Regions from separate parts of the Yersinia sp. KBS0713 genome, predicted to be linked through region 3. Evidence: predicted binding sites of a transcription regulator. Region 3 holds the regulator's gene; each other region holds the start of a gene.

Region 1 (6,724 bases), 1.2 Mb from region 3:
ATCTTGCTCATCGGCAGTGGCAACAAACTCATACGCCTCTACCCCTTCAAAAATAAGTGTATCGATGGCCTGTTCACTGTCATAGTTATCAATGACGATCTCCATTGGATTAGCGGGATTATATTGAATGATGTAATCATCACTACCACCGCCTCCTGCTAATAACCCATTGTTCTGTTTGGCAAGAAAAACATTCCTGCGATCATCACCTAACAACTCATAATTAGGTAAATAACCCATCAATATTGGCATATCATAAACGGAGAGTCGGATAACTGGCGGCAGCACTGTTTCTGCCAGAATAAGATCCTCACCTGATGGTTGCTTAATCAGATGTGTCACGCTGTGACCTTTTTTTTCACCGTCGAGTTCGAAACGGACGGTGATCTCTTGTGGATGATACTTCTCTAGTAGCCTGTTATAACGACGATCACTCAGTGGGGAATATTGCGCCAACATAATCGGGTGGAACCACTCAGTGGCCTTTTGTAGCTCAGCCGGCCATTGCGGTGTCAAAATAAAACCATCATTAGTGATGAAATTATAATCCAATACTCGTAATAGCTTCCCCTCCACTGATTGGTAACAATCATTGAGCACCAATTTAGTCAGGCTACCGTTATTATTTTCCAACTCAAATAACATCCCATTACCAGTGCGCCGTAATGAGGTTATCTGTTCGACGCTATAATCCAGCAAAATATTACTAGTTTCTGTTCTTGATGTTAATGACTCGGAGCTTTCAGCAATAATAACTTCAACTGTTTTTTCGGTGCTATTTTGTAGGATATGATAAGTGTCAATTCCATCACCACCAGCAGCAAACCCTGCTTGTAAAGCAATAAAATCATTCCCACCATACCCAAATATAGTATCCTTGCCACCTAAGCCATTGAGATAATTATCTTGATTGTTACCGTTGATAGTATCATTCGTACTTTTATGACTAATGATATTTTCGATATTGCTAAGTTTGGCAATATGCTGCACCTTCCCCGTGCTGAGCTGAGTATACACGCCTGAGGTAAGATTGACGTTGTTACTTATGTCGTCACTCTTTGGTTCTGCCAAAATTATAGTGTCACTCCCCTCGCCACCATCCAGCTGACTGACTCTTTCTCCAATATCAGGATTATTAAAAATAAAAGTATCACTCTGGTTTCCACCAGTAAATTCCTTATACCCCTGTTCCACCATAAAGACATTACTTTTATTTTTATAGCCTCTGGCGGTATCATCACCACTGCCCAAACTGAAAAGTGCAGCTTTATTCTGGGCTAATACTTTGTCAGGGCGGACAGGATATTCTATGTTTCCCACTCTAACAACACTGTTATCAGTGCCATCACTATATTCATCGGCAACAATGGTATCATTAACACCTTGAATTTCATCCAGACTATAGTTTTTATATTCAGTTGCTATTAAAGAACTATTATTTCTACTGACAGTAGGGCGCCCCATCCCTAAGAGTCCAGGGCTATAATCTATAGTAGTATCTGAAGTAGATGGTCGAGTATGTATAATCTCATGAAGGCGTATATCACCACGGCTATAGAACAGCGTATCTTTATCAACACTGTTTTTTAATAACTCCTGATAAGTATGATGCTGCTGCTCTAATATATATTGCCGCACTTTCTGAGCATTCTTAGCATTAACTTTATTGGCTATATCCTCTGTTACTGGCATGTCAAAGAATAACCGCAGACCATTTTCAATCCGCTCTCCTATCGTCATCTCCGGTAAAATATCCCGAATACGCTCAATTTGAGTCACTGCGGAATAAATCTGTGAGGCCGCTAGCATCGCTACTGCAGCAATCATCCCCACCGGGCCTGCATAGGTGGCCAGGCTCCCACCAATTGCCATGGCAATGCCCATACCGATACCAATAGAGGCATTCACTGTGGAAAAAACGCCACTCACCACGAGATCACGCTGTGAATGGGAATCACTCTCTACTGCTAATTTTGAAAATGCATTATAGGCCTGATAAATATCAAAACAGCTACTGAGCGCTGATAGTACAGGCATACCAACGCGCGCGCCTGCTGCAACTTTACTATGTTTCAGTAACCCTTGCCCTAATTTGCTATTAAGCCCATATTGAGCACCATCAATGGAGAAATCACTGACTATTGCGCCGAAGGTTAAGGCTAAATCCTGCTCCATCTGTGCAATTTGCTCGGGAGGTAACTCGCCACTATTAACTCGTCGGTTATAATCCGCAACCTGCCTTAGAGCAGAAATAACACCATAACCCTGCATCACACGACCTACTTTAGGACCTATTTTAGCCAGCTTATTAGTGGCTGATGCTTCATGAACAACAGTTTTATTTATTGATGGCGATGACTCTGGTATTGGCTGATTAATATTCTTATCGCTTAATGAATTTAACTTATTAATATTTTCATGATACTCAAATTTGCTCTTGGCCTTAAATTGGTGTTCAATCTCCCCTTGCTCACTCCATTTGAAGATAACCTTTGCATTGTTAGTGACAAGACTATTACCCTCTCTCGCAGTCACTACAGGCTTATGCCCTTCTTGATCAACAGTTATCGCTTTGGTTGTCGCAGAAAGTGTTGACTTAATTCCATTATTTCCCATCACCTTCATAAACTGATAAGCAAAACTCTGCTGCACATTCTCAAACCCGGTCATTTTACACCCCACCAGGCTAATTTGTTGTGGCTTAATATCCACCTGATGCTGCTGTAATTTGCGATAAAATTGGCCCAGATTATTAGCCAACTGATCAGGTTGTTGGCCGGCTAACGTTGTTGACTCCTGATTTTTTATCCCCTCACCATGGCCGACTAATTGCCAACGTAATTTCGTTTTCCCATTATTGACCCGCTGTTTAAGCAGATCAATAAATGCATGTTCCTCCAGTAGATTAAAAAGTCCAGTAGCAGCATCCACACCAAAAGTGCGATACGAACCATTAGCATCAAGTTGTACAATGACGGAAGTTGCCCCCTGATGGTGTTTTCCTGCCAACTTGACGGCAGAATCTGCCACCAACTTATCGTGGCTTAGTTGAAAAATAATCTGAAACTCATAATTTGATTTTGTCACCCTAGCATATTCATTTATTTCCACTTTTTCTGTCAGTAAAGGCCAGCGAGTAATAGGCTTATTTTTTTTAGGATGTAGCTCAGCTATTTTAGTGGTTAAACTGTCACTAAATTGTTTGTCACTATTATGAATATCTGTAATCCAATTTTTACCCTGAGAGAGAGCAGGATCCTTCTTAATCGTATTAACATACTCTTTAAATAACTTATTTATTACATTATCTGTCGCAGCTTTAAGTACAAGAGACTTAATTATTGAGCCATCACTTTTTGAAAAAAAAGGAGCTAGCTCATCTTTGTGAATGATAATCAAAGATTCACTCTGCCCCTTGTCAGCTCTCACTTGATCAATAACTGATTCTGCTATTTGCAGTTTTCTCTCGAATTCAAATAATTTATCAGCTAAGACAGGATCACTATCCACGCCTAACTCCCGATGATAAGTGTCAGCATCATGGGTAAAATAATCACTATCAATACTCCCCATTGGAAGTATATTTTCTTTATAACGTTCAACATCACTTAATAAGTCAATAATAACCTTATTACTTCTACTCCATAATGAAATATTATCTAAAATCCGCATCAGATAATTTATCGAGGAAATAGGTTGCTGCCCGTTCGCCTTACCGGTTGAAAACTCAATTGAGCTTTTATTGTATTCAGACAGTAATTTATATAATTCGCTTACCGTCTCGATCTCTTTCTTAATTTTAGCATTTGGATTTTTTATGGCAGATAACCGTTGATACTCCTCACTTAAAGAGTGTTCATATGCAGAAAAATCAATTTTTTCGAACACATAACTCCTATCCGGCTTTTTACTCAGGTAAAGATCTCCACTTCTACTATATATATATGGCATTGTGGAATCTGATGGGTTATTTTTTATAACAATTCTTTCTGGCACTTCTTCCAACCTAGTGTAACTGTTAGAAATGGCATTCTTTATTATTTTTATATGTTGCTGGATAACCTTTTTATTTTCAGCACTACTACCCTCATATGAGGATAGATCTATATTTATATATCTATTAATAACATCACTAAAATAACGCTTTGATAAAGAGTCCGTATACCGTGATAATCTAATACCATAGGTGTTATTACTATTCATCCCCTCATTAGAGTTGTTAATGTTTTTAGTGTAGAAATCATAGAAACACTGTTGCTTAATAAGCTCTATCACAGATTTGTTACTAACCCACTTACCATCTCTCTTTCTGGCTAATACTTCCCCATCAGCCGTAATTTTATCACTATCTAATATAATTGTAGATGGAATGTTATTATCATCAAAATTTGAAATTAAGAAGTGGCTTAAATCAGAGAACAGCACTCTCTTTTTATCACTTCCTAGCTTGGAAATTTCTGGTACCAGAATTTTAACCTCCTTATTTTTGTTGGCTATTATTGTATATACCCCAAGGCTTATTTCTTTAGGTCCATCTAAATAACCATCAATAAGATAATTAACTTCAGGCAGCTTTTGCTTAGGCATGATAACTCTCCTTGTGTTTGTGTAAAAAACCATTACGTATGGGGTAAAATAACTTATAGTTAAAATCATAACCCATCAAATTAAAACCACTTAATAGTCAAGCCAGCATTAACTATATGATAAAAAATAATAAAATGTGAAATAACCAATACACCTCCGTTATATATCATCTGGTTCACGCGACTTAAATAAATAATTAAATACGACACGGGATCTCTTCCCAGTAATTAAGTTAAGTTTTTATCTTGCAGCTATAACCCAGCCCTATTATTTTTAAGGTAATATAATCCTTCTTTTTGATAATAGTTATCATTACTATTGATTATTGGCATGATTTATTGCTTTAATTGCTACTCTCAATATTGGCTGATGGCCTGCATACTCCGCCAGCCGCTAATCAGGATAAACTGTGACCACAACATCTACTGCAGTAAAGCCCAAATATCGCCCAACCCCGCCCCGCCTGGTCCAGGTGAAAAAAGTGGTGGATATCTCACCTCATCTGCGCCGCATTACCTTTGCTAGCCCCACTTTGCACAACTATCCGCCACAGTGTGGTGGCGCGCATTTGAAGATATTTCTGCCTTTAGCGGGTCAAACGCAACCGGAGTTACCGGTGCTTGGTGAGAAAGGCCCGGTGTGGCCAGCGGCACAAGTGCGCCCGATTGTTCGCACCTACTCAGTGCGGGCTATCCGCCCAGAGTTATGTGAGATAGATATTGAGTTCGCTATCCATGACCACAGTGGCCCGGCGGTAAATTTTGCCCGCAATGCCAGGCCCGGTGACTGGTTAGGCATCACCAATCCCGGTGGGCCTGAAACTCTGCTGCCTGCGGCAACTTACCGCTATCTGGTTGGCGATCCCTCTTCGCTCCCTGCCATTGCCGCACTGCTGGAGTCCCTGCCTGCTGATGCTAAAGGCCATGCCATTATTCGTGTGAATACGCCACAAGATGTGCTGGAGCTGATCAAGCCTGCCGCTGTTGAACTCAGTTGGGTGATTGGTGGTACCGAGAAAACGCAGCAGGTGATTACCCAATTCTGCGCACTGAATTTGTCGATGGAAGAGTCGGCCTTCTGGATTGCCGGTGAAGATAGTCTGGTGGTGCAGTTACGCCGCTATTTACGCCGTGAAAAAGGTGGTGACCGCCAACAACTCTATGCCATCCCTTACTGGCGTGAAGGGTTGAATGAAGAGGACTACCATCATAAACGCCACGAAGTTATGGACAACATTGACGATTAGTCTCAATTAATCCCTAAAAATCAAGGGGTATTACCTGGTGACGCCCCTTTTTCTTGCTCTTTTTTGACCATGCCCAGTTAAAACCTTGTAAATTTTCTGCGACAATTTCCTGTTATTTGTTAGTCTTAAGGCTACTTAGCCTGCAATATGGCGCTTAATTATCGTTAAATGGCTGTAATGCCCGTTTAATAGAGTAAAGTTATCAGGAGCCTTCTCAAAATGAAGTCGCAAAATGATCCTGGCCGATCTAAATCACGCCATCACGAATACTCCCTTATTCTGCCCATTATTGCGCTGGTTATTCTTAATATCTGGGGCAATACCAGCAATTTCACCGCCGTTATCATTATCAACCTGATTGCCCTGGTGGGTATTCTGAGCAGCGCTTTCAGCGTGGTTCGCCATGCCGACGTGTTAGCACACCGCTTAGGTGAACCCTATGGTTCTCTGATCCTCAGTCTGTCAGTGGTGGTGCTTGAGGTCAGCCTGATCTCGGCCATGATGGCAACCGGCGATGCCGCCCCCGCGTTGATGCGCGATACACTCTACTCCATCATCATGATTGTGATCGGTGGATTGGTGGGTGTCTCGTTACTGCTAGGTGGGCGTAAATTTGCCACTCAGCACGTCAATTTGGTGGGTATCAAACAATATCTGATGGCTATCTTTCCGCTGGCGATCATTGTGTTGGTATTACCCGGCACCCTGCCCGGCGGTAATTTTACCGTGGCACAGTCACTGGTTGTCGCGGCCATTTCGGCGGCGATGTATGGCGTTTTCCTGCTGATCCAGACCAAAACGCACCAAAATCTATTTGTCTATGAACACGAAGACGAAGGTGATGATCCCAGTGACCCGCACGGTAAGCCGTCGTCTCACAGTAGCCTGTGG
Region 2 (6,724 bases), 1.6 Mb from region 3:
CTTTCTCTGGCTCGCAGGTCTCACCGCAGCACTGGCAATTTTTTGCCGCAATCCGTATAACTATCCCTGTGATTTTTCCCCTACTCCTCTATCAGAATCGATATTAGACTTATGAATGAACAACTGAGCCGCATTATTGCAAGCGAAATACAGGCCCGACCGGAGCAAGTTAGCTCCGCCATCAGCCTGTTAGATGAAGGTAATACCGTGCCCTTTATTGCGCGGTATCGTAAGGAAGTTACCGGCGGGTTGGATGATACCCAGTTGCGCCAGTTGGAAAGCCGTTTGGGTTATCTACGTGAACTCGAAGATCGCCGCCAAACCATTCTTAAATCCATTGACGATCAGGGCAAGCTCACCGAACAGCTCGCCGGGGCCATCAACGGCACCATGAGTAAAACCGAGCTGGAAGACCTTTATCTTCCTTATAAGCCGAAACGTCGCACCCGTGGGCAGATTGCCATTGAGGCGGGTCTGGAACCCCTGGCGGACAGCTTATGGAGCGACCCGCAGCAAGAGCCAGAACAGGTGGCGCTGGCTTATGTCGATGCTGATAAAGGCGTCGCGGACACCAAAGCCGCACTGGATGGCGCGCGCTATATCCTAATGGAGCGCTTTGCTGAAGACGCCACTTTGCTGGCGAAAGTGCGCCAATATTTGTGGAAAAACGCGCATCTGGTGGCGAAAGTGGTAGAGGGTAAGGAGCAGGAGGGCGCTAAATTCCGCGACTACTTTGATCACCATGAGCCTATCTCCCAAGTACCTTCTCACCGCGCATTGGCAATGTTCCGTGGCCGTAATGAGGGCGTGTTGCAGTTAGCATTGAACCCTGATCCGCAGTTTGACGAACCCCCACGCGAGAGTCAGGGTGAGCAGATCATCATCAATCATCTGGATCTGCGGTTAAATAGCGCCCCCGCCGACACCTGGCGCAAAGCAGTGGTTAACTGGACATGGCGCATCAAGGTGCTGATGCATCTGGAAACCGAGTTGATGAGCACCCTGCGCGAGCGGGCCGAAGACGAAGCCATCAACGTGTTTGCCCGTAACATGCAAGATCTACTGATGGCCGCACCGGCTGGGATGCGCGCCACCATGGGCCTCGATCCGGGGTTGCGTACTGGGGTGAAAGTGGCCGTGGTGGACGCCACCGGCAAGCTGGTCGCCTACGATACCATCTACCCTCACACCGGGCAGGCCGCCAAAGCCGCCGCCACTGTGGCCGCCCTGTGCATGAAGCATCAGGTTGAACTGGTGGCTATCGGCAACGGCACAGCATCGCGGGAAACCGAGCGCTTCTTTACTGAGCTGCAACAGCAGTATCCGGCGGTCACCGCGCAAAAAGTGATTGTCAGCGAAGCGGGTGCCTCGGTTTACTCCGCCTCTGAATTAGCGGCGCTGGAGTTCCCGGATCTGGACGTCTCCATCCGTGGCGCTGTTTCGATTGCCCGCCGGTTACAAGATCCACTGGCTGAACTGGTCAAAATTGATCCGAAATCCATCGGGGTCGGTCAGTATCAGCACGATGTCAGCCAAAGCCAACTGGCGAAAAAGCTGGACGTGGTGGTGGAGGACTGCGTAAACGCCGTGGGGGTGGACTTAAATACCGCGTCGGTGCCATTGCTGACCCGCGTTGCCGGCCTGACCCGCATGATGGCGCAAAATATCGTTAACTGGCGTGATGAGAATGGCCGCTTCCATAACCGTGAGCAATTACTAAAAGTCAGCCGCCTTGGGCCAAAAGCCTTCGAGCAGTGTGCCGGCTTCCTACGTATCAATCACGGCGATAACCCGCTGGACGCATCCACTGTGCATCCGGAAGCTTACCCAGTAGTTGAGCGCATTTTGGCCGCCACCGAGCAAGCTTTGCAGGATTTAATGGGGAATGCCGCCGCACTGCGCAATCTCAACGCCCGTGATTTCACCACCGAACGTTTTGGTGTCCCGACGGTCACCGATATCCTGCGCGAGCTGGAAAAACCGGGCCGTGACCCGCGCCCGGAATTTAAAACGGCGACCTTTGCCGAAGGCGTGGAAACGATGAATGATCTGACTCCCGGGATGATCCTCGAAGGCTCGGTCACTAACGTGACCAATTTTGGTGCCTTTGTGGATATCGGTGTTCATCAGGATGGTTTGGTGCATATCTCGTCACTGGCAGATAAGTTTGTCGATGATCCGCATAAAGTGGTGAAAGCGGGTGATATCGTCAAAGTGAAAGTGATGGAAGTGGATTTGCAGCGTAAACGTATTGCCCTGACCATGCGTCTTGATGAGCAGCCGGGTGAGAGTGGTTCGCGCCGTGGTAATAGTGGTGAAAGCCGCGCCACCACCAATAGTGATAACCGTGGTGCCAGCCGCCCACGGAGTAGCAATGAACCCAATAGTCGCCCATCAGCCAAAGGGCGCGCCGAGAGTAGCTCAAGCGGCAACAGCGCGATGAGCGATGCACTGGCGGCGGCATTTAAAAAACGCTGATTTGTCTACTCAGGGCCACATCGGTGGCCCTCAGACTACTGACAAACTCTGATGACTTGATCGATAACGGTGAGGATAGGCAGAAGAGTAAAGCGTCCGCGCCAGGGAGGGCGCGGCTCGAGCCTCCAGGGAGGGATTTACGGCGTCTTTACGATCTGCCTGTTCTCTCCGCTCAGGCGGCTTTGTTAATGACCTCAGGGTCACATCGGTGGCCCTTTCTCTCACTCCCGACGGGTGCCCACTCGGTGGTAGCCGCCTATTCTCATATTATTTTCTTCTATAACACCGTGGACTTATCTTTTAAATTAATTAGCAGGCCATTCATCTTGCTACATGTTACCTGCTTGAATCACCAATTAACCGAACTTATTTAACAACCCACTTAACATGACACTTAATTCCATCCGGTATTACCCTCAAATTATCAATAATTACCATGGCATTCTGTAGGTTAATTAAAATGAACATATTATTCAGTTAAAAATAGAGCGGACTAATTATGTTACGCAGCGGTAGCGCCAGTGCGGGAGAGAACATTTAGTTAACTGATTTAACTCATCATTCGCATTTGCGATCACGGCGGTTTGATGGTAAAACAGGCACAAATAGAAATCAGACTAATTAATTCTAAAAATAGAATCGTAACGAATATTTACTTTTGATTATTTGCTGTTAGTTGAATATGAAAACGATTATTACTATCATTATTCTATCAATTAGTTTTTAGATCACCATTACTCTGAACTCTGGTAAGCCAATAACGATATATCAAGAGGCTCCTATGCATCTTATTCCGCAGCGTTCCTACAAAATAGTCGGCTTCTCACCTGAAATCAGCCCGGCTTACCGGCAGAAATTGTTATCACTGGGTATGTTACCCGGCTCCTCATTTAATGTTGTTCGTCTCGCGCCCTTAGGTGACCCCATCCAGATAGAGACCCGTCGGGTCAGTCTGGTGGTCCGCAAAAAAGATTTAGACCTGCTAACACTGGATCTACAACCCTAGAGCTCAGGTCACCTGCTTATTTTTCTGCCTTGTGGCGGGTGAAAATGCCTTGCTGCCGCTCAATTTAAATTTACTGATACACGTTGGATCATGAAAGCACTCACAATCGGCCTGATCGGCAATCCCAATGCGGGTAAAACCACCCTTTTCAACCAGTTAACCGGCGCCCGTCAACGGGTAGGTAACTGGGCCGGGGTCACTGTCGAGCGCAAAGAGGGCCACTTCACCACCCCACAGCATCAGGTGACCTTGGTTGACCTGCCGGGGACTTACTCTCTGACGACCATCTCCGAGCAAACCTCGCTGGATGAGCAAATTGCCTGCCACTACATCCTGAGCGGCGAAGCTGACCTGCTGATTAATGTGATTGACGCGGCGAATCTGGAGCGCAATCTCTATCTCACACTGCAATTGGTCGAGTTGGGTATCCCCTGCATTGTGGCACTCAATATGCTGGATATTGCCAAAAGCCAGCATATCGAGATTGATATCAATGCGTTATCGCAGCAATTAGGCTGCCCAGTCATTCCACTGGTATCCACCCGTGGGCATGGCATCAATGAATTAAAAAGTAGTATTGATGAGTTTCAGCCCGCCACCTTCAAGGCACTGGTTAACTATCCAGCCGTGCTACTCAATGAGGTGGATAAGCTGGTACAGGCCATGCCTGAATCCTGGCCCGAGCAGCAGCGCCGCTGGCTCGCGCTGCAAATATTGGAAGGTGATATCTACAGTTTAGCCCGCGCGAATATTGCCCCCTCGATGGTTGAGCAGGCGCGTAATAATCTGCGAGAGCAGCAGCACGAAGACCCGGAATTGGTGATTGCCGATGCCCGCTATCAAAGCATTGCCCGCATCTGCGATATGGTCGGCAACTCGCAACAGGCGGAACCCAATCGCCTGACGCAAGCGCTGGATAAGGTGATCCTTAACCGCTGGTTAGGTGTCCCGATATTTCTGTTTGTGATGTATCTAATGTTCGTATTGGCCATCAATATCGGTGGCGCATTGCAGCCAATATTTGATATCGGCTCGGCGGCTATCTTTATTCAGGGGCTGCAATGGGTCGGTTATACTCTGCATTTCCCGCAGTGGCTCACTATCTTCCTCGCCCAAGGCGTGGGGGGTGGGATTAATACCGTGCTGCCGTTAGTACCGCAAATTGGCATGATGTATCTGTTTCTCTCCTTTTTGGAAGACTCCGGCTATATGGCCCGCGCCGCCTTTGTGATGGACCGCTTAATGCAAGCGCTGGGATTACCGGGTAAATCCTTCGTGCCACTGATTGTCGGCTTCGGCTGCAACGTGCCCTCCATTATGGGCGCACGCACACTGGATGCACAACGTGAGCGCCTGATTACCATCATGATGGCACCCTTTATGTCCTGTGGGGCGCGGCTGGCGATTTTTGCCGTCTTCGCTGCCGCCTTCTTCGGGCAGGAGGGGGCTAGCATTGTCTTCTCTCTCTACCTGTTGGGTATCGCGGTCGCCATTCTCACCGGGCTGGTGCTGAAATACACCATTATGCGCGGTGAAGCTTCCCCCTTTGTCATGGAGCTGCCGGTTTACCATGTCCCTCATCTGAAAAGCTTGTTATTGCAAACCTGGCAGCGGCTGAAAGGTTTTGTCCTGCGGGCGGGGAAAGTCATTGTTATCGCCAGTATCTTCATTGGCGGCCTGAATAGCTTCTCCTTCAGCGGCAAAGCGGTGGATAGCATCAATGACTCGGCGCTGGCCTCGGTCAGTAAAGTGCTAACGCCCTTACTCACGCCAATGGGGGTGCATAGTGATAACTGGCAAGCCACCGTCGGGCTAGTGACAGGTGCGATGGCCAAAGAGGTGGTGGTGGGGACACTCAATACCCTCTACACCGCTGAGCAGATCAAGAATCAGCCTTTTGACGCAGAGAACTTCAACCTGCTGGCTGAACTGGGTGGCGCAGCGCAAACCACCTGGCAGGGGTTAAAAGATACCTTTAGTCTCAGTGTGTTATCTAACCCGATTGAAGCCAGCAAAGGTGATGGCGAAATGGCGGCCGGTTCAATGGGCATGATGAGCAGCAAATTTGGCTCCAGTATTGCCGCCTATAGCTACCTGATATTTGTGCTGCTGTATGTGCCTTGTGTCTCGGTGATGGGGGCGATTGCGCGTGAAACCAGCCGTGGCTGGATGACCTTCTCGATTCTGTGGGGGCTGAATGTGGCTTACTCACTGGCAACCCTGTTCTATCAGGCAGCCACTTTCCGCGAACATCCACAGCAGAGCCTAACTATCATTACATTAGTGATTGTGGTTAATGCGCTGATTCTATTTGGCTTACGGCGGGCGCGCAGTCGAGTCACCATGAGATTACAGAGCAGCACCCCGGCCAGTTGTTGCCAAAGCTCAGGCAGTGACTGCCATTAACCGATGATCGCCATTAACGGCCGTTTGGCCTAAAAGAGGAGGTGCTATGGCAAGCTTACTGCAACTACGCGATGCAATCGCCCTCAGTGGCAGCGCGGACGCCCATCAGCTCAGCCAACAATTGGCAGCGCCGTTACCGCTGGTTGAGGCGATGCTGGAGAGATTGACGGCGATGGGCAAAATTGAACGTATTGAGCAAGATAATAGCGGGTGTCTGACCGGCAGTTGCAAAAGTTGCCCTGAGGGGCAGAATCAATGCCATACCGCGATTTATCAGTTAAAAGATCAGCATTAATCTTGGGAAAAAATGCCCAGACGGGCATCTCAGCCAACTGACAAACCCCGATGATGCGACCTTGAACAGTGAGCCAAGATACTACTCGCCGTTTTAGCACTGATGTTGTTGTGCGAACTCCAAAATTAAATTTGAAAAATCATCAGGATGAGAGACAAATGGCGCATGTGCGGCCCCTTTCATCACCACAGATTGCGTGCGCGGCCATGCGCTATCTAACAACAACGCCACTTTGCGCGGCACCAGCCCATCCAGATAACCATAAATACGCAAAAATGGCAGACTGCACGCGCTCAGCGCTTCCCGCAAATCAGTGGTGCGCAAAATTTCCAACCCGCCGGTCAGCACCTCCACCTCCGGCATCTGGTGTTGCAGCACCACCGCTTTCAATAAGCGGGCATCCTGCCGCGCACTTTCCGTTCCCAAAGTCTGCAACGCCAAAAAGCGCTCAACCGTGCGCTGAAAATCCTCGCTAAGTTGCTGCTCGAAGCCAGCCAACACTTCTGGCCTGATACCCGGCCATTCATTATCGGCGGTAA
Region 3 (6,724 bases):
CCGTTAGAGACTCTGGTGTTATTTGATGACCGAAAAGCAATAAAGGACGTTCCATACAGCTAACGACAACTCCTTTCCGGCAAATTTTCATCTGACGGTTTCCCCCTGGCACCGCTAATTGCAACCTTGCGGTTACACAACGGTTATCGGCAATGAGGTTATAAGGTTGAGCAACTCACAAAAATTTAATATCGCATAAACTTGATACCCGCCCGGCAGGGTTTTCTGGCATGATGCTGCGCTATGAAATGTGTTATATTATTGGGCAGAAAGCGCAATAATCTGCATAAATATTTGAATTTATAAGGTATTAAGTTATATGGCGACTGTAGGCATTTTCTTTGGCAGCGATACTGGCAATACCGAAAACATTGCCAAGATGATCCAAAAGCAACTGGGCAAAGATGTTGCTGAGGTTCACGACATTGCCAAAAGCAGCAAAGAAGATTTAGAAGCCTTCGATATCCTGCTGATCGGTATCCCAACTTGGTATTACGGCGAAGCACAATGTGACTGGGATGATTTCTTCCCGACACTAGAAGAGATCGATTTCAACGGCAAGCTGGTTGCCCTATTCGGTTGCGGTGATCAGGAGGACTACGCAGAGTATTTCTGTGATGCGATGGGCACCGTGCGCGACATCATCGAACCACGTGGTGCCGCGATTGTCGGTCACTGGCCAACAGCCGGTTACCACTTCGAGGCCTCCAAGGGCCTGGCTGATGATGATCACTTTATCGGTTTAGCCATTGATGAAGATCGCCAACCGGAACTGACGAATGAACGTGTTGATGCTTGGGTAAAACAGATCAGTGAAGAGATGAATTTGTCTGAAATCACCGGCTAATACGCCATCCCGAAAACGCTGTGGTGTATTGAGCATCGCCCAGCGTTTTCGTTGCTTTTCATCCCTTTCACCCTTCTCTGTTAAGCAGCCCACAGATCCACATCTTCATTCGTGAAAAATAAAAATAAGTCGCTACAACTTTTTAACGTTATCGCTAGCGAACATAAACTAAAATGATGCTACACCCCCATTCATCAATACACCGCATGATTAATCTGGCAAAGTGTGCAATTATATCTTTGTTAACAACCACGGTTTTCATTTGGGGCGAGCAGTTCTATAATGAGACGTAATTGTAATTATTACGCCACGGATGTCATAGGCTGAACAGCCTTAATTTGAATCGATAGTAACAGGACTGAATCCGCATGACTGACAACAACAAAGCCTTAAAAAACGCTGGCCTTAAAGTAACACTGCCCCGGCTGAAGATTCTGGAAGTGTTGCAAGATCCGGCGTGCCACCACGTCAGCGCGGAAGATCTTTATAAAAAGCTGATCGATATCGGTGAAGAGATTGGTCTGGCGACGGTTTACCGCGTACTGAATCAATTTGACGATGCCGGTATTGTGACCCGCCACAATTTCGAAGGCGGTAAATCAGTCTTTGAGTTGACGCAGCAACATCATCACGATCACCTGATTTGCCTGGATTGTGGCAAAGTGATCGAGTTTAGCAATGAAGCGATTGAAACTCTTCAACGTGAAATTTCTAAGCAACACGGTATCAAGCTGACCAATCACAGTCTCTATCTGTACGGCCACTGTGAATCCGGCGATTGCCGTGAAAACGAGTCTGCGCACGATAAAAGATAATGCCGCATTATCGCATTGATCTTATAAAGATTTTAAGCACTGAAAAAAACCCCGGCAAGCCGGGGGAAAACCATCAACTCAACTTCACTTAATTTTGTTTACCACAAAACAGGGTAAACAGCAGATAACAACAGACACAGCGATTTGAAACCCATCATCAGACTTTAACTGGCTCGGCCCGGCTATGACGTTTACCATCCGGGCTGGTTGAGCGGATCATTACATCACCACTGACTTTAGGTTGCACTTTGGCATCATACTGCTGCCATTGCTTACCACCATCAGTGGAGTACTGGATAATCAAGCCCGGTAAGGAGATATTAGCCTCCAATAGACCCGCGACCACTCGTGCTCCCGGTACCGGCAGCCGGTAAGCGATGCCCGCTTTATCCAGTTTCGCCAGTTCACGTTGACCCATAATGTTGGCAAAACGCTGCCAATCAGTGTCCAACGCCTTGGTATCCACCAGATGCGTCTCGCCGCCTCTGTACTCCCGACCCGCTTGATAATCTTGCTCCCATGACGCACGATGCCAGGCGCGCTCCGCCAGCGGTAATGCCCGTGGGAAGATCATGTACTCCATCTGCTCATCGGTACGGACAGTTTCATTCCACGACTGACCGGAGATACCGTGCACACCAGGCCATGGCTTGTCGCTCTTCGCACTGAAGTGATTACCATCGCGATCAACAGAGGTTTCGGCGTTTTGCGGCATGTTGTCTGGGGCGAAACTGAACACTTTCTCCTCGTCATTAAAGCGGGTTGCCCAGTAGTAGCCACGTTCGCTCGGGTTAACTTCATACGGCATGTCGAAGTAGACATAATCCGGGTTGGACGCCACCACTTCGTAGCCTTTATTGGCCCAATCATTGATTGAGTCGGCACCGCCCCAGAACAGGGTGTCCCAGAAGTTGACACCAACACGTTTGGTCGCAAACTCTTTCGCGTCTTTGGCATCCTTCAAGCCATCCTGCCACGCTTGCATTTTTTCGATGCCATGGGCATTAACCAATTTACTCACTTCAATGGCGAAGTAGCTGGAGAGATGCTCCACATCCTGAACTTTGCCCTGCTTGACCATCTCTTGACAGACCTGCGACTTGGCCCATGGCTTATCTTCAACACTCTTATCAATGATGCCTTTGCCCGGCTCAATTGGGCCGTTTTTGTCCTGGAACCCCGACCCCAGACGGATATTTTTCGCCTCATCACCGCCAAAGTGCCAGGTGGTCAGCGGCATACCAGCCTCTTTGTGCATCTGAGCCATTTCGCCAATCACTTTATCGACAAAGCGCTTAGAGGAGTCCAGACATGGGTTCAGATAACTTTTGCGCTCATAGAACTGCACCGAGGTGGTGTTGGAGTCATCGGTAGGATCCAGCAGGCGGAATTCATTAGCCTCTTTCTCTTTACCCTGCTTCATCAGATTGTTGTAGCGGGCCTCCATGGAAACGACCGCGGCACGAGCATGGGCTGGCATGTCAATTTCAGGAATAACATCAATCTGGCGCGCTTGGGCGTATTTCAGGATCTCGATGTAGTCATCGCGGGTGAAATGGCCGCTCCCCAGATTACTGCTATCCGGGCCAGACCCCAGCTGCGGCAACAAACAGCTGTTTTCAGTCAAGTCGTGACAACGTTTGCTGCCCACATCGGTTAACTCTGGCAGGCCTGGGATCTCAATGCGCCAACCCTCATCGTCGCTTAGATGGAAGTGGAATTTGTTCAGCTTGTAGGCGGCCATCTGGTCCAGTAAACGCAGCACCGCCTCTTTGGTTTTGAAGTTACGGCCAACATCGAGGAAGAGACCACGGTATTCAAAGCGCGGGGCATCTTTTGCGTCTAGCGTGGCGATTTTTTGGCTGCCGTCAGTGGGCACTAAAGAGAGGATTGATTGCAAACCATAGAACACACCGGAGGGATCAAAACCAATGACCTGTGCGCCTTTGTCACCAATTTTCAGCTCATAGGCACCGGAAACCGCTAAGTCGCCTTTAAACACCGCCGGTTGAATCGAGGTTTTTATCGGGAAGCCCGTGGCGTTCAGTTTCAGGCCGAGTAATTCGAAACGCTGCTGTACCACCTCGGCAGCCGGTTTAGGTAAAGCGCTCAGATCCAGTGCCACGCCCTGGCTCAAATTCACGTCTTGCGGATGAATTTTGACCTCCATTGGCGTCGGAATAATCTGCCCGCGTAGGTTTGCTGCCGTTAATGTTTTCACCGCTTCATTTTTGACGAAACGGGACTCCGGCGTCATCAGCACGTTATTGTCATCTTTGGTACGTTTCCACTGATCGCCCGTAAATTGGGTTAGATATTCGTTGATATCTTCAGTGTCGGTACTTTTCAGCACCTTGGGTTTCGCATCGCCGGAGGTGGCATACCAGCGCGGCATAAAGTCAGTGGCAAACAGCTGCCAATATTCACCCGTTATCGGGATTTCAACCGCCTGATTGGCAGGAAAACCGGCGAATTTAGCCGTAGGTTCAATTTTATGCAGGTCACCGGTCAGGTGTGTGATGCTGAATTGATCGTTATCTACCGTCAGAATTTGGCGAATGCTGTGGAAGTAAATGGCCCAATCCCGGCCTTTGATCTCATCCCCGGTGTTGGTCAGAGTTATCATTACTTGGTTGCAAGATGCCCAATCAGCCCCCAACCTGGCGCAATCAACACCACTCTCACCAGCACGGTTATCCAATACTTTATAGTTAACTTTCAAGGTGCTGAGCTGGTCAACAATCTGTTGATTGGCGGTGTCCGCATTGGCGGCCCCCATCAAGCCGAAGGTCGCGGTGATCGCCGCTAACGTATTTAATTTGAATCTGTTCATCACTAACCTCATCCGTAATTAATAATTGCAGCCAGAGTCACTACTGGAAGTATTGCTGCTGGCTGAATTATTGTTAGCTTAATTGCTACTCTCAGAATGGTTTCAAGCTTAGTTATTGGCGCGAATTTCTTGCCAAAGTTTTCCGCACTGCGCCTCATAGGCCTGACCATTACCGGTATGCGCCGCGTCAATACAGCGCTGATAATCCAATACCCGAACCGTCTCTTTCTCAGTAAAAGCTTGATGCGCTCTCTCTTGTTTCAAGACATTCAATACCGCTTTGCAGGGGATTAATCTCTCCGGCGAGCCTTCACTGGCATTGATACAAGCGCTGTATGCTTGCTTCAGCTTAGTGTCTTCCGGTTGAGCCGGCGCTTGCGGCGCACAGGCACTCAATCCCAATACCACGGCAATAATAAAAAGCGTTTTCTTCATAGCAGGTGCTCCATTATGACCCCGGAGTGGTTACCGGGGAGGGCAATCAGAAGATGGTAAATGGTGCAATTACGATGAATTTAACGTCTTTCTCATCCTGGAACACATTGCCGAAACCACCGCCAAAGCTTGGAATATTGGTATGGTTGTCGTACATGGTGTAATGCAGTTTGAATAGGGTGCCTTTCGCCCGACCCTCTTGCAGCGTGTAGAGCACATCAAAGTTCCATGCGGACTCTTTCAGGCGGGTATTTTGGTCGAATTTGGGGTTACTGCTTGGTTTTGCATCCCAGCCATAGGCATAGGAAGTCCCCACTGACCAACCCGCTAAGTTCCAGTTTTTCAGGTCATACATCACGCCACCAAACAGCGCTTTTTCGCCGTTGGCGTTGAAGTCAGAACGAGAATCCCACCAAACGTCCAAACGGCCGTTGGAGGTCGCATAACCTGGGGTCATACGTTGCAGGAAGTAGCCTTGGTTGCCTTCAGCTTTGGCCCAAGTCCCTTCCAAACGCAGGTCAAATGGCCCGGTGGTGTAACCCAGAGTTAATGCTTGCAACCAGGCTAAGCCGTCATAGACGTCATTCACATTGCTGGCACCACCATCAACTTTGTCTTTCGCGCCGTAGAACTGGTAAGAGGTACGCAGATCATTGCCCGCAACCGGGAAGGCGTACGAGGCTTTGGCAAAATACTGATCCATGTAGTCTTTGGCCTGGCCGAATGCCGCTTCCATCACCAGCTTATTTTTGAAGTCGTATTTGGCACCGATTGAGTGCAGGTAACTCACGCCGGTCAAACCATCCGCCTGACGGAAGTTGTACATATTCTGATACCACGGCGCTTTATATTCATCGGTCCACATGTAGGACATGGACAGTGCACCCGCTGTATCAAAATCGAATTTCGCACCGCCTTCAGCACCACGATAAGTCCCGGGCATGAAGCTCCAGTGTGGTGCTAACAATGTCTGCCCTGTCGGTTGGATATAACCACCACGCGCCCAGAAATCACCAAATTTGAATTTGGCTGCCGCCTTATACACGCTGACGCCACTCTTATCGCCAGTCCATTTTTCATCCCAGCGAGTTTTAGCATCACTGAAACCAATTTCGTTTGGTGCTGCCGGGCCACTGTTGGTCATTTCAACTGCACCGAAAGCGGCCAGGTCGATACCAAACATGTCTGCCGCGTAGCCGGATGAGAAGTCCAGATTGGCGTTAAAGGTGGAGTGATGCAGGTTAGCAACATATTTGCCATACTCTGCACTGCCCGGCGTTAAATCCTTACGGTCACGCTGACGCTGCCAATAATAGATACCGCCAGTCAGTGACGAATCATCCACAAAGCCTTCAGCCCTGGCCTCTGGGGTTGCCATAAACCCCGTTCCTAACAATGCGCCCGCGACAGCGAGCACTAACGTTTTACGTTTAGCATCGTGCGTAACCATAAGAAAAAATTCCTCTTTGACATCACATTTAAAGTGCTTTGCCTATGTCCACCACAGCTCACAGGTTCAGCCTCAAAAAAACCCTAAGTGGGTAAAATTTAGCTGGGGAGAGATCTCCACCAGCTGTTACTTATTTAAAAAAACGTCTCTTTCGATAAACGCTCTGAAGATTGCTGCTGGGATACAGACTATTTTTCGCGACGCGAATTATCAATTAAAAAAGTCAATAATTATTCAAAGTATGACAACGAGCACATAACTGTGAAAAAATATTACAGAACTCACAAAAGCTTTAAAAACAATGCATAAGCTTCTCAGTGAACTCAAAAATCGTCTCTCATTGA

Evidence for each region. Region 3 encodes Fur, which represses iron uptake genes when iron is present. Its sites were predicted from a motif close to ATAATAATGAGAACNACTATCAA; they were not measured.
Region 1: the regulator Fur is predicted to act here: its motif matches at 4,884-4,906, upstream of FFE93_RS08975 (siderophore-interacting protein).
Region 2: the regulator Fur is predicted to act here: its motif matches at 3,161-3,183, upstream of feoA (ferrous iron transporter A).

The regions. Positions count from the first base shown of each region.
Region 1 covers NZ_CP042173.1:1,921,107-1,927,830, reverse strand. Annotated here, with positions in the region: gene FFE93_RS08980 (C80 family cysteine peptidase) at 1-4,587, opposite strand, end outside; gene FFE93_RS08975 (siderophore-interacting protein) at 4,997-5,833, shown strand; gene chaA (sodium-potassium/proton antiporter ChaA) at 6,053-6,724, shown strand, end outside.
Region 2 covers NZ_CP042173.1:173,316-180,039, reverse strand. Annotated here, with positions in the region: gene FFE93_RS00725 (Tex family protein) at 112-2,478, shown strand; gene feoA (ferrous iron transporter A) at 3,260-3,484, shown strand; gene feoB (Fe(2+) transporter permease subunit FeoB) at 3,575-5,890, shown strand; gene FFE93_RS00710 (FeoC-like transcriptional regulator) at 5,937-6,185, shown strand; gene bioH (pimeloyl-ACP methyl ester esterase BioH) at 6,279-6,724, opposite strand, start outside.
Region 3 covers NZ_CP042173.1:3,127,868-3,134,591, forward strand. Annotated here, with positions in the region: gene fldA (flavodoxin FldA) at 320-847, shown strand; gene fur (ferric iron uptake transcriptional regulator) at 1,216-1,662, shown strand; gene FFE93_RS14880 (beta-N-acetylhexosaminidase) at 1,820-4,495, opposite strand; gene chiQ (ChiQ/YbfN family lipoprotein) at 4,604-4,930, opposite strand; gene chiP (chitoporin ChiP) at 4,977-6,380, opposite strand.